DNA from 4 places in the Ferdinandcohnia sp. SAFN-114 genome. Region 1 is predicted to be linked to each of the others. Evidence: riboswitches for the same ligand, from Rfam matches in the RefSeq annotation. Region 1 holds a riboswitch; each other region holds the start of a gene.

Region 1 (3,467 bases):
AAATCTACTACTCCTACCACTCCTAAAGGTGGATTCATGTCTGGTGGATTAATGAAAGGTCTTATGCTTGGTGGACTTGCAGGATTCCTATTCGGAGGTCTTTTAGGTGGAATGGGTATGCTTGGTTCATTTTTAGGATTAATGATTAACGTTCTTGCGATTTACGTTCTGATCTCCATCATTCGAAAAATCTTCGTCATGATTAAAGATAAAAAGAAAAAAGAGACTGATCCATGGCAACGCTAATACTTTCTGAACAGGAAATTATAAATGCAGTTTGTGTCTATATCGGCTTAAAAAAGCAAGTAAAGCCTGAAGAGGTTGAAGTGGAGCTGATGTATGACGATGAGTACGGATTCTCCGCAGAAGTATACGTGAACGATCGAAAGCAGATTCTCATTATGGCGAACTTAATTGAAGCAATTCGTTTATGGCTAGGCGAATTTCTTAACCGTGACCCATATGCCGGAATCAAACTTGTGTTGGACGACGAAGAAGGCATTATTGCCCATATCAACTAAGAAAAGCGCAGGGCGCCCGTCTATCGGCGACAAGCACAAGACGAGCGCTGACAGAAGGTGATTTTTACCTTCAGAAGCGTTTGGCTTGTGACCTCGAGCCGATGGTGCCTGGAGCTTGACAACGAGTAAAAAGCTCATCCATTTGGATGAGCTTTTTTATTTCGCTATTACGATGCGTTTTTTTCCACTTTCTTTTGCAGCATATAGCGCTTGGTCGGCTGCCTTTTTTAAAGAATCTACGGTCGTTCCATGGTGTGGATATATCCCGACACCCGTACTGATCGAAACAATGATTTTTTCATTCTCCATGATGATTGGATTTTCATTGTAATACTCATTTAATGTTGCGTAAATTTCCTTTACACACGTGTCGCTGCTATTTTTAATCAGAATCATGAACTCATCTCCGGCATAACGATACCCCTCAAACTTTTCATTACATACCGTTTTCATTCCGTATGCTAGTACCTGTAAATATAGGTCACCAGCATCGTGCCCAAACCGATCATTGACCTGTTTTAAATCATCAGAGTCTATCATCATAACTGTTATTTCATCATTCTCATTTTTGATCAGTTGTGCTAAATCCTCATGGAATGCACGGTGGTTTTTTAAACCTGTTAATTCATCCGTACGAGACATTGTGTAAATTTTCTCATATAATCTTGCTGTTTCAATCGAGTTGATCACTTGCGCACCGATCATTTGTAGTAGTTCCTCATGCTCTTTCCGATAAGCAAAATCTTTAAAGCTCTGAGTTGAGATGACACCTTTGACCTGGTCATCAATGACAACGGGTACAAAAAGACAGGAGCTTGTGTCCTCGTCCCCCTCACCCATTTTCGTATCATATTCAATGTTCTGGTTTTGATGTTTGAGGTGGACGATTTCCCTTGTTTTGATGACTTTTGATGTGTAGTTTTCGCCAAAGTCTACGGTACTTGGAGGAGCTGGTTCGCCATTATCCATAATAAAGACTAAATGAATATGTTTGTCACCAGGATTATGCAATGCAATATAAAATGCATCAGTAGGCATAACACGTGAAACCATTTCATAAGACTTTTGGAGAAGGACGGATTCATTTAATGTTTTACTGCAGACTTGTGCGAAATCATGTAGGATTCGGTAATGCTTATTCATCCAATGCATGTTTTCCATTTGTTCGTTTATTTCTTGGAGTTGATTTAAAAGGGTACTGGTAATCTCTTGTTCTTCTTTTTCCTGACATGTTTGATTAAGTAAAGTACGAACCTCGTCAGAAATTAGAGTCTTCTCAGAACCAATCATCTCAATTAGTTCGCTTAATTTTTTTAGCAAGTTAAGATTCTGGATTGTTTTCTCCATGTAATCACTTCCAAATTTTTTTAGAGGATGTTCCAAAATTCGTTTGAAATGTTCCAATTCCAAAAATCTAGTAATATAGTAGCAACATATTGTTAATAAATTGGTATAAAAAAAGACTAATCATATACCGATTAATCTACGTTCTTTCGATACGAGCTGTACTCGGTAACTGGCTGGCATGTCCAAAATGAGGATGTTCCAAAACTCAGGTAAAAATGACACATAGAATTTCTGGGTTGGCTTACTTCTACGTTCCTCACGTATAATTACATACGCTCTGGTACAAAAAAGCTACGCCGCCTTGAACTTCTCGGTCCTTTTTATCTTCCATTTTGAACACTAGTGAACTTTAGCCCCTATAGTTTTGCGTCTTCATCTTTCAATGAATTTGCCCTTACTTTATCCAATTAACTCATTAAAGAAAGAGTATTTTAAATAGTACTATAATTATATTTCTATTTTCCTCTTTGGTCAATGAAATCGTTATAATCTTTTGCTAAAAACGGGAAAATTTTCCTATCCCAAATGCCCTATACACTTCTCTTGTTTCAATAAGAAAATAGTCTTCCCTAGTTTTCTGACTTGACAATTATAATTATTATTGTTTTTTTTGCCGATTCGTGTATAATTATGCCGGATTACGTTATGAATCTTATCTCTATTAATAGAAAGAAGGGGGTTGCTATGAACAGTATACCTATTATCCAATTTAAAAATGTCACAAAGCAGTATGACAATGATCCAGCTGTTCTCGACAATGTTAGCTTTGAAATAGAAAGAGGAAAATTTTATACTCTTCTCGGTCCATCTGGGTGTGGAAAAACCACGATACTTCGGTTAATCGCAGGATTTATTGAACCATCAAGTGGTGAGGTTTATTTTAATGGTAAAAAAGTAAATACGACACCTGCAAATAAACGTCAAGTAAATACAGTGTTTCAGGATTACGCCCTGTTTCCACATCTTAATGTATTTGAAAATATTGCTTTTGGGTTACGTATAAAGAAATTGAAGCAATCTGAAATAGATAAAAAGGTAAAAGAAGCTTTAAGCTTTGTTAATCTTGCAGGCTATGAAAATCGTGAAATTCAAGAAATGTCAGGTGGTCAGAGACAGCGTGTTGCGATTGCACGTGCAATTGTTAATGAACCCGAGATTATCTTATTGGATGAACCATTATCCGCTCTCGATTTGAAGCTTCGTACCGAAATGCAATACGAGCTTCGCGACCTTCAGAAGCGGCTTGGTATTACTTTTATCTTCGTTACCCATGACCAAGAAGAAGCTCTTGCCATGTCTGATGAGATATTTGTACTTAATGAAGGAAAAATTCAACAAAGTGGTACCCCAATTGATATATACGATGAACCAATCAATCGTTTTGTTGCTGATTTTATCGGTGAATCTAATATCGTAAAAGGAAAAATGCATCGGGACTTTCTCGTAGAATTCGTCGGAAAGACATTTGAATGCGTTGACCAAGGTTTTTCAGACAATGAATTAGTCGAAATTGTCATCCGTCCAGAAGATTTAGAAATTACTTCTGTTGAAAAAGGAAAACTACAAGTTGTAGTGGATTCCCAGTTATTTAGAGGAGTA
Region 2 (3,467 bases), on a different contig from region 1:
TGCATTTAGTAAAACCACAAAGATAGTAAAATCTTTTAAGAAACAATTTCCTAAGTTGAGTGAGGAAATTGAAGCCGAGCACGCTAACAAATAAAATGCAAGTCATTATTAAGCAATCGGGCGCTTATATGTAGTATGATTTTTGACCGTATTCATCGTTAATAACGATATTCAAGTAAAGTCCTATCATTGTTTACGATGAAAACTATTAACAAAATATATTAAGTAAACAAAGTTAGGGAATAGGCAGTTTGGGGTGGGTATGAAAGGCTGGTTTGCCTACTGAAACAACTGCTTCAGCCTTTCAAGACCAATCATGCCCACAGAGGCTCCAAGTCAAGTCCTTATACGCTTATTTATGGTTGGATGTAAAAAATGATAAAAGGTGCACCATTTCTGTGTTTTGAAACGGATACTACATATAAGGATGCGTTTGTTGAACATCTAAAGCCTAATTTCTTTCTAAACATGCGGAGGAATTATTTTTATCTTTCAAAACCCTTAACTTTGTAAATCTGCCCCAATGGTAAATACGGTGGCAACCAGTGGTAAACTTTGTGGTAATCGTTGGTAAATTAAATGGCAGAAGTGGTACATTCCTATGGCCGTATTAAACAACGGAGGCCGGTAGCAGCACTTTTTAGTTTATTCTGTTTCAGCTCGAGGAACTTAAAAGGTTTGGTACTTAGTTAAAAGAAAGGTTGCAGCCTAATTAAAAGGAATTATTTTTTCCGATTAATTATCAAAAACTCTTTATCTGAATAACGTGAATGAAACTCTACTCTAAATAATTATGAAAATAACCTATTGCATTAACATTGATATAATATCACTAAGTACCGTCAATTATGAAAAGTAATATAAGAGTATACATTTTAGGTGTTTTTTTGTTTTAAAACATACTTACAAATAAAAACATTAATATGATATAATCTTAATACATTAAATGTAAAATTTAACCCAAAATGTAACTTATAGTTGTAGCGAACTACTAATTTCTCTATTATACTCAATACATGAATTACTTAAATCCTAATGAGATTAAAATTAAGTTCGGACAAAAAGTCAGATTATTAAGAATAGAAAAAGGGATATAACAAGAGGAATTTGCTTATCGAACAGGGTTACATCGAAATTACATCAGCAATATTGAAAGGGGAAAAAGAAACGTTTCACTAGAAAACATTTTTCTATTATCCGGAGAAACATTGCCAAAATTTGAGGATTTATAAGGAAAGCTATGAAGGATTATTTTTACCTGGGCACTTGAATAATCCAGAGCTACTAGTGCAACCGACCTTACATTTATGTATTATAGGTGGGTTTTTTTTATTGTAGTTGAATCATTTTGATAAATAAGTAAATGTTTTTTAAATTAATTGTTAAATTCTACAATTTTCGCATTCCACATATACTACAATTGAAATAACTTAAAGGAAAACGTCAGAAAATGCCTATATTATACGAATTATTTTACGTGAGGTGTATTTTAAAATGAAAGCAGCAGAACAACTTCCAGAAGAGTTAATTTCAGATGAGATCATTACATCTTCTGAAATAAAATATTTTTTTAGAAGGTCGTATTTTATGGTAGATGATAATATGTATGTAGAACTTGTCGCACTGGCAGCAGAGTCAAGAATTAGATCGGATATTGAAGAAGAATTAAATTGCGAAGTGATCGACTCTACATCTAGAGAATTATACTTAGATTCCTCTTCGGTAGATTTTGCTATGGAGCTAAGAGAATCAGGTATTATTAAAGAAGTATATCCGCTTACAGAGGAACAGCTTAACTACCTAAAGATAAATTATAAAAATGATTTATTTTCTATAACAAAAGACACCATTTCCAAGTTAATTAAACATTGAGATAAAATGTAACCTTTGCTATAATTTAGCTATATTCTTTTAACTTTTCTTTTAAATTGCAACCATTTTCGGTTAGCAGGGTTACTAATAAACTTTCGGAGCCTTTGGGTTCATATTAAAGTAGAATCAGATTTTGACTGTCTACTTTTTATGAAAACCCAAGGGCTTTTTTGCGTTTAAAGGGGGGGAGGAATATGTGAGTATATAAAAGTTGCTCATAATTAAAAAGCTATTAAGAGAGGATGTTTAGTACATGCAGTTTGAAACATGTTGTTTTATCTGTAAGGGCCAATGTGAAACATTAATTCACATTAACGGTAAAACGTATTGTTCAACAGGTTGTCTTGAAAAGGGGGAAGTAGCTCATGTTTAAACTTACTTGCTTTGCTCCTATTCCGCCAGAACAATTAGGTACTGCACTTAGAGGATTACGTTTTGCAACAAAGAAAGATGGATTTGAATGGTATTTAGATGGCCATGTTTTTAGAATTGAGCCATTTAAAAATCAACCAAGAGAATCCATGAAAGCCTACAGAGCCTTTTTTAAAGGAGAAATTGATGGTGGTATCTATTTGTTTGATTCCTCGTTAGGCTGGTTAGATCCAATGGTCACAGGAGTCGAATTCGAATTATCCCATCACAAAATGAAAACAGAAGATTGGATTAAAGACCTTTTAAAACGTCCATCATACGAAATGGTAGACAGCAGAGGGTTATTCCAAAAAGGAAGAGTAGGGGTTGTGGTTGTTAATGGCAAAGTAACCTTTCAAATTCGTTCTTCTAAAGGTAAAAGACTGAAATTAATAGAGTGTCTAAAGGAGATTGAGCTATTGCAGAGTGAGTTAAGACCTGTTGAGTTCGATCTTTTTTCGTTCCAGGAAGAAGGTGTAGCAGTATGACATTTGATTTTTATACGAAAAACGCTAAGTTTTCAGTCGGTGAAAAAACATTTTCTAAGAATGGTGAGGTAATTGCATCGGGTGACATCTTCCTTTTTCAGATTTTACTAGGTTATCCCGCTTTGTTGATTATTACGGAGAATGAATTTTGTCCTCCTGCCATAATCAAATCAGAACCAATTACGTCTGTATTACCAGAATGGGAGTTTTTTGATGGAGTCCAAAGACCAGATAAATACACATTCCTAGTCGTTGTAAATCACGAAAGGAAATCTGTATCTAATCTCGTGTCAGCTGTAGACCAAGAACATGCAAGACAATTAATGTCTTTGCATTATGGTTCGGATACTATCATTTCGATTAAACACATAAGGATGGGGAAATTATCATGTTAAAAAACAAAGTTTTGGATTATTTTAGACCGTCATACATGCAAGAAAGACTATTTAAAATGCTAAAGACCGATGGAGTATTTATAAGAAACGATTGTCGAGTGGGTTTTCTATATTCTGTCCAAATTGGGGAGATACACGGAAAGCCCATTTTTATTGAGGTGGGATTAAAAGCTGGAAAGAAAATGATCATTACAAATGCGTTCATTGCTGAAATTGCAGCTTAATCATATTTTAGGAGGAATTATCATGAGTAAAAGTTGTGAAAATTGTCGCTTCAATACTGAAAGACCTGCGTTTGATT
Region 3 (3,467 bases), on a different contig from region 1:
ACACAAAATTCTAAGGCTGAAAAAGCGGTTGAATTAATCAAACAAATCGATGATAAAGTCATCATTTTCACCGAATACCGTGCAACCCAAATGTATTTACAATGGTTTCTGCAACAGAATGGAATTTCATCTGTTCCATTTAGAGGTGGATTTAAACGCGGGAAAAAAGATTGGATGAGAGAATTGTTTAAAGGTAAGTTCCAGGTCTTGATTGCAACAGAAGCTGGTGGTGAAGGAATTAACCTACAATTCTGTAACCACATTATTAATTATGACCTCCCTTGGAATCCAATGAGGCTTGAGCAACGGATTGGGCGTATTCACCGCCTTGGCCAGGAAAAAGATGTTCATATTTATAATTTCGCAACAAAGAACACGGTTGAAGAGCATATTTTAAAGCTATTATATGAAAAAATTAATCTGTTTGAGCGTGTGATTGGACAATTGGATGATATCCTAACAAGATTGGATCTCGGTAACATCGAAGACCATATTCAGGATATCATGCTTCGTTCGCGGAGTGAGGGTGAAATGAAAATTAAGATGGAAAATTTAACTTCTATCATAAGCTTTGAAGAACAAAATGGTGGTGAGCAGCATGCAGCAACAGGAAATAGTTAACTTTCTTGAGAATTATTTTGTTTCAAACCATTGTGAAATTCTTGAACGTCATCCCGGATATATGACCGTACAATTAACCGTTGATTTAGATAAGCAATTAATGAATCGACCTTTTTATTGGACATATGTTGAAAAAACAGGCGGAACTCCAAATCCGATGAAGCTTACATTAATTACAGATCGGGATCAAACGCCTGACAATGTGAAGGGCGACTTTATTCATTTTGGTGCCCCCCGTTTACATCAGATTTTTGAATCGACGAAAAAGCTCGCAAGTTATATACGCTTGTATCAGCAATCACCGCCCGGTGCACAAGGGAATACCCCTCTTTTCCCGTGGCTTGGGTTGAATGTAAAAATTTCATACAAGAGTGACCGCAAGCGTGATGTGCTGATGTCACTCGGGTTACAGCTTATTAATGGAATCATTGTTGAAGATTTCCAAGAAAAAGTTGAAAAGTTGCCGCTTACTCCTAAGATACCTGATCATACGTATACAATGTCACCGCTTGTTAAGCCACAAAGTGGAATTAACCGTCTCCAGCAATATGTGCGAGGGTATGTTGAAACTCAGGACCACTCTTGGGCAGATGAAGCAAGGCAGCGCTGGGACGAAGATTTAGCCTTGCTAAATTCCTTTTATGAGGGCATCGAAGAAAAACCTGAAAGCTATGAAATTGAAAAAGAAGCACTCAAAGAGCAATACGAACCGAAAGTTCTTGTCGAAATTATCAATGGCGGGTTGTTTTATCTTTGTCAAAACACGATGTAAAATTGACCTATCCTCACCTTCCGAGGGTAGGTACTATTTTTTTGAGGGTATTTTAAAAGAAATCGTTCGACAAATTCCTTACAATTTTTTGGTAATTTTACAAAAAACCTGGTTAGAATATCACTATGTATTAACCAACCACTTCATTAAGTTTACATTTTATAGGTCTAAATCCCTATAATTCGAGTATATTCTACATAAATAGAGTAAAACTACTAAAATTCGATTGGTCGGACGAACTATATTTCGTGTTTTGTAAATATTTTGACATCGACAGATTTTTACAGAAAATTTCATTTTCATGTTTTATACTTCTAAATGTAATACAAAGGTTCTATACATAAGAGACTATCGTTTTAGGTAGACGGCTAACATTCGAACAGACAAAGGCAAACCTATTGAAAAATAGGGACGCAAAGTCACAGGTCTAAGATTGGACGTAACAATTAAGACGGCTGGACTGCCTGGAATACTAATTGTATTTTGGGAGGAAACGAAATGTTAAATGAAGTACAAAACAAAGATGAGCAATTGGATCAAGATTGGATCGACCTTATATTAGAAGCAGTGGAGATGGGAATGAGCGTCCAGGATATTCAAGCTTTCCTCCAAAGTAAAACAGCATAACGGACCTTATCTATACATATAACAATAACCTTTTGAAGCTACGGATTGGAAACATAAGGATGCGAGGGAACCTAAATTATCGGGTTCCTTTTTATTTTTCAGTTTTTTGTGTTCTTGTTATAAAACATTTACTTCGTTATATGCTATAATAGGTATATGAAGGAAGGTGAGAAAGAATGATTGGTCAACGTATCAAAACATTTCGTTTGCAAAAACAATTATCCCTATCTGAACTAGCAGATCGCGCTGGAGTTGCCAAATCATACTTGAGCTCAATCGAACGGAATCTCCAATCAAACCCTTCTATCCAATTTCTTGAAAAAATATCTACAGTATTAGGAGTTACAGTCAACGAATTGCTCCATGAACAATCAGAACCTGAAAGTGTAGAACTTGATTCAGAATGGACTAGACTAGTACGCGAGGCAATGAAATCAGGAGTTTCCAAAGAGGAATTTCGATCATTCTTAGAATTCAACAAATGGAAGATGGATAATAAATAGAAAATGCTTCGGCACATTGGTTGCCTGAAGCATTTTTTATTTTATATGTATGTATCGAAAGTGGTATTACTGTGGGATTCAGATTGTTGAGGAATTGGGTATTTTTTCTGTAATGATGAAGGATATGCTTCTCCAGCATCACGGGCACGAAATGTTGCGAGATTATGATTACAAATTGGACAGTTCCATTTACCTTGTTTACTGCTCCTAAAAGATGGTCGATAACATCTTGAACATGTTTTTGTATACATAGAGACTCCTCCATTTAGAAAATTTGAGTAATCCAATAGCCATGGAGGATAAAAACATATGCATATAAAGCAGTGGCTACATAGGATAAAGAACGAATTAATCGGTTCACTGGGATACGAATGATAAAATAAAGTGAAATCAAACATAAAGAAAGCATTGCTTTTATAAGTAAAAATAAGACCGGATGGATTTCGTATATTGTGTACATTAACGGGTTGGCTTCTGATATATGGCCGCCAAGGATTCCGAAATGGGTGATAAATGCGTCTATGAGATTTAAAAAAGCTAGCAAAATGAGGATAAATTTCATTGGAAACCTCGCAAATCATCATTAATAAAGTTAAGTTAATATTGAGAACTTATTCAGATATATCCTATGATCCGCTTTTATTCATTCTCAATAAAGAATACACGAACGAATATACTCCCTATTAAATTAAATATCTATCAATCACGATCTTAAACGTTTTCTCAGGTAGTAAAATATAAAACCTCCACCTAAAGCTAAAATTATACCAGCAATTAGTATATTAAAGGTGTTAGTACCAGTCTCAGGCAATTTAGGTCCATCAACAGGAAGGACTCCACCTAAAGTACCTTCTGCATAGAACTTCATTTCCACTTCAGTTGCTAAACCCTGGTACTCATTCCCTAAATGTGGAGGAAATTCTACCGTAAATATTAGTTCCTCT
Region 4 (3,467 bases), on a different contig from region 1:
TACCCCGTATAACGAGCTTGACATTGCTTCTATTTGTGTACCGATTTCTTCAATTGTTCGTTTCAATTCATTAAAGGTTTTTCCGGTCGTTTGAATTTGGTTGGTGCCTTCTTCAACGGATTGATAGCCGTCATCTAAGGATTGAACGACCTGCTTTGATTCTGTTTGGATACCTTTTACAATCTCTGTGATCTCTGCGACCGATTTACCAACCTGTTCTGCAAGCTTTCGAACCTCATCGGCAACAACCGCAAATCCTCTTCCGTGTTCTCCTGCGCGGGCTGCCTCGATTGCTGCGTTTAATGCTAAAAGATTCGTTTGCCCCGCGATCTCCTGAATAACTTTAACAAGCTTCGTAATCTCGTTTGTTTTATGGTCCAGACCAACAACAAGCGCGTGTGACTGTTTCATTTTTTCATAGATGCTCGACATTTGTTGAATCGATGTTTCCATATATGAACTGCCGTCGTTTGTCATGGCAAGCATGCCTTGTGATTGTTCCTTAATACTATCGCCCTTAACCGCTACATGCATGATTTCGTCCGAGAACGTGGACATTTTTTCAATTAATGTGGTAGCAGACGTCGCCTGGTCTTCTGCACCGCGTGAAAGTTCCTCCATTGTGACTGCTATCTGCTGACTGCCCGCCATAACCTCATCCGCATACTGGGTCAATTCTTCACTTTGACCAGTGACACTGTCGGAGACGACAACCATTTTCTTAAACATGCCTTTTAAATTTTCATTCATCTCATTAACCGCCAAAACAAGTTGACCAATTTCATCTTTGAGCTTCGTTTTAATTGGGGCTGATTGAAGATTGCCATTGGAAATCGCCTTCATTCGACTTGCGACACTTTTTACCGGTCTAGCAATCACCACAGAGGTATAAATCGAAATCACAATTCCTAAAATAATCACAGCAGCTGTGACCAGAAGTCCTACGAAGTTCACTGATTGACCATATTTCACAACGTCCGTACCCGTTGAGACAATCTGTCTTTCTCGATCATCCGTGAGCTTTTTAACTTGTTCCATCAATTCATTTGACTTCGGCTGGATATACGTCTTCAAATTATGCATCGCAAGCTCAGTATCCCCGCTATCATAAGGGGCAAAAACTTTTTCCTTCATCAATTCACGCCAATTTTTCATTTCCCTTATAAGCTCTTCAACCTCTTTTACCTTCATTGCATTTAATTTTCGATCCGTTAAATCAAATTCTACCGAGTAAACATCATACTCATTTCTATAGGTATCATCCCCATACAGTACATACGCCCTCGCAAGCGCAATACTCTGGGCAATATTGTATTTCAAACTATCATATTCTAGTAAAACTGAGAGTTCCTCCGACACAACATCGTCCGTTTTCTGATTCATATTGGACACCGCTATGTAATTATAGGTCGCTAAGCCTATACAAAGGATGATAATGGCAAAAAAACTAACAAATAACCTTGTTCGAATACTTTTCATCTATGGTACCTCTTCCTCGTAGAATAGTAGAAAATCAGGCAAAAAAATAAGACCAATCACTAAAAGAATGGCCCAACAAGCGTACATTATTGGCAGCCAGGCGATCATGGTACAGTGTACGGTAGACCCTAGGCTTTGCGTCCAATCCTTTCGGAGAGTTTGCCCTATTCTGATATACGTTTTCTTCTATTAGTATATAAGTTTTTCTACTCTTCAACAATAGACCACATCATAATTCCCATTACTTTTTCACTACTAATTCTAGCAACAATTTCATAAAATCTTCCTTATTCGCCGGTAGAACCTCAGGTAACTCCACATTCACCTTCATCATCTTCGAATCCCTCCATTTTTCTGGGACAAGTGACCTGTCCCTGTGTCCCATCTTCTAGTAATCTAGTATTGCCGGATTTTTGATAGATATACATGTTTGGGAGAGAAATTTTGATAGATTTGAGTAAGGGAGAGTAAAAAAGGAAGAAACGAAAAAAGCCAGCCCGGGGGCTGACTTTTTAGTTACGAGCGGAAGCAAGTGCCTGCTCGATCACGCGCATATTTTTCAACGTTTCATCAAGGTTGTACATCGGTTGTTTATTAGAAAGAACACTTTCTGCAAAATGCTCCACCTGAAGCTTATACTGGTCACCTTGCACCGTTTCTTCACGTTGGCCTCCTTCGTTGTTCACCACAAGCACACCGTTTCCACCTTCATTGTCAGGACGGAATGCATGCTTCACTACGATCGAACCTTTCGTGCCGACCACTTCATACTGCTCCTTAAATGATTGCTCAAAGCTAACATCAAAGTTCGCAATTACGCCACTTTCAAACTTCAGCGTACCTGCTGCCGTAATGTCGACGTCATGTGTCGGGTGAATGTTTGCAGCTGCCTTCACTTCAACTGGCTCTTCACCCGTAATCAAACGACTTGCATGGATGCAATAGCAACCCACATCATATAACACGCCGCCACCAAGATCCTTTTGCATCTTAATGCTTCCAGAATTCAAATCATGGAGGAAGGAGAATGTTGAGCGAATTAACTTCACATCACCAATTTCGCCTGTTGCGATCATTTCTTTTACACGGTTATGCTGTGGATGGAACTGATACATGAACGCTTCCATGAAAATCACATTGTTTTCTTTAAAAGCTGCCGCCATCTCTTCCACGTCTTGTGAGGTCAATGCTGCTGGCTTTTCACAAAGCACATGTTTTCCGTGCTTCGCAGCTTCAATCGCCCATTGTTTATGTAGTTGATTTGGAAGCGGAATGTACACCGCATCAATTTCAGGGTCATTCAATAAATCGGTGTATGATTCATAATGCTTTGGAATGCCAAGGTCAACAGCAAAGTCTTTCGCCTTCCCGCTTTCACTCGCAACAGCCACAACCTCTGCATTATGTGCACGCTCCATCGCTGGAATCACTGTATTTCTCGCAATTTTCGCGGTTGATAAAACACCAAAACGAACCTTTGTCATCTGAGTTCCTCCTAAATTATTGAATCAAATGCGCCTTGGCGTATTTGCGCCCGATTTTTTTTCGAGCTATCTCGAAAAAATCCCACTGAAAAATCGAGGCATCCGCCGGAGGCATAACTTTATTCAGCCAAGGGTTGCACTCCTTAAATTGTAAACTCTTTTACCATTGTCTTACTAATATAAGTAGTGGACTTCTAAGCAATAAAGTTACTAAACAATTACATATTCTCATATTTTAGGAGATTACGAAAGGTTTTATCTTGAAACAAAAAAAGCCAGAGTTCATCCTCTGACTTCATCCTTAAATTTCCTATCGAATTATGCAGATTGGCAATCTTTTAATTTACCAATTAGATCCTGCATAACCTCTTCAGTTGTAATAGAAGATGTTTCTTCTACTTTTTTCTGAATGTCTACCATTATTTTTAAAAGTTGTTCAGAACTCATACTTTTTACCTACCATTTTCATTTTCCAATTAAAATCCATTTTACACTATTCAGCAA

The links. Region 1 has a riboswitch for cyclic di-GMP ahead of ACR65M_RS08840 (sensor domain-containing diguanylate cyclase). Riboswitches for the same ligand answer to the same signal wherever they lie in the genome.
Region 2: it holds a riboswitch for cyclic di-GMP, as region 1 does, so the genes downstream of both, ACR65M_RS25185 (hypothetical protein) here and ACR65M_RS08840 (sensor domain-containing diguanylate cyclase) in region 1, are expected to answer to the same signal.
Region 3: it holds a riboswitch for cyclic di-GMP, as region 1 does, so the genes downstream of both, ACR65M_RS23225 (DNA-binding anti-repressor SinI) here and ACR65M_RS08840 (sensor domain-containing diguanylate cyclase) in region 1, are expected to answer to the same signal.
Region 4: it holds a riboswitch for cyclic di-GMP, as region 1 does, so the genes downstream of both, ACR65M_RS05800 (methyl-accepting chemotaxis protein) here and ACR65M_RS08840 (sensor domain-containing diguanylate cyclase) in region 1, are expected to answer to the same signal.

Annotation. Positions count from the first base shown of each region.
Region 1 is NZ_JBPFDQ010000021.1:1,730-5,196, forward strand. Features, by position in the region: gene ACR65M_RS08830 (hypothetical protein) at 1-246, shown strand, start outside; gene ACR65M_RS08835 (YxcD family protein) at 234-521, shown strand; gene ACR65M_RS08840 (sensor domain-containing diguanylate cyclase) at 678-1,868, opposite strand; cyclic di-GMP riboswitch class I at 2,208-2,271, opposite strand; gene ACR65M_RS08845 (ABC transporter ATP-binding protein) at 2,553-3,467, shown strand, end outside.
Region 2 is NZ_JBPFDQ010000129.1:5,856-9,322, reverse strand. Features, by position in the region: gene ACR65M_RS25195 (hypothetical protein) at 1-94, shown strand, start outside; partial or broken gene ACR65M_RS25190 (helix-turn-helix domain-containing protein) at 1,110-1,232, shown strand; cyclic di-GMP riboswitch class II at 1,225-1,307, shown strand; gene ACR65M_RS25185 (hypothetical protein) at 1,495-1,872, shown strand; gene ACR65M_RS25180 (hypothetical protein) at 2,238-2,771, shown strand; gene ACR65M_RS25175 (hypothetical protein) at 2,768-3,166, shown strand; gene ACR65M_RS25170 (hypothetical protein) at 3,160-3,390, shown strand; gene ACR65M_RS25165 (hypothetical protein) at 3,413-3,467, shown strand, end outside.
Region 3 is NZ_JBPFDQ010000103.1:6,025-9,491, forward strand. Features, by position in the region: gene ACR65M_RS23215 (DEAD/DEAH box helicase) at 1-621, shown strand, start outside; gene ACR65M_RS23220 (YqhG family protein) at 599-1,393, shown strand; cyclic di-GMP riboswitch class I at 1,772-1,861, shown strand; gene ACR65M_RS23225 (DNA-binding anti-repressor SinI) at 1,892-2,020, shown strand; gene ACR65M_RS23230 (helix-turn-helix domain-containing protein) at 2,197-2,523, shown strand; gene ACR65M_RS23235 (hypothetical protein) at 2,565-2,774, opposite strand; gene ACR65M_RS23240 (DUF5658 family protein) at 2,789-3,085, opposite strand; gene ACR65M_RS23245 (TasA family protein) at 3,227-3,467, opposite strand, start outside.
Region 4 is NZ_JBPFDQ010000012.1:24,582-28,048, forward strand. Features, by position in the region: gene ACR65M_RS05800 (methyl-accepting chemotaxis protein) at 1-1,479, opposite strand, end outside; cyclic di-GMP riboswitch class I at 1,568-1,653, opposite strand; gene ACR65M_RS05805 (Gfo/Idh/MocA family protein) at 1,992-2,963, opposite strand; gene ACR65M_RS05810 (YwzD family small protein) at 3,282-3,410, opposite strand.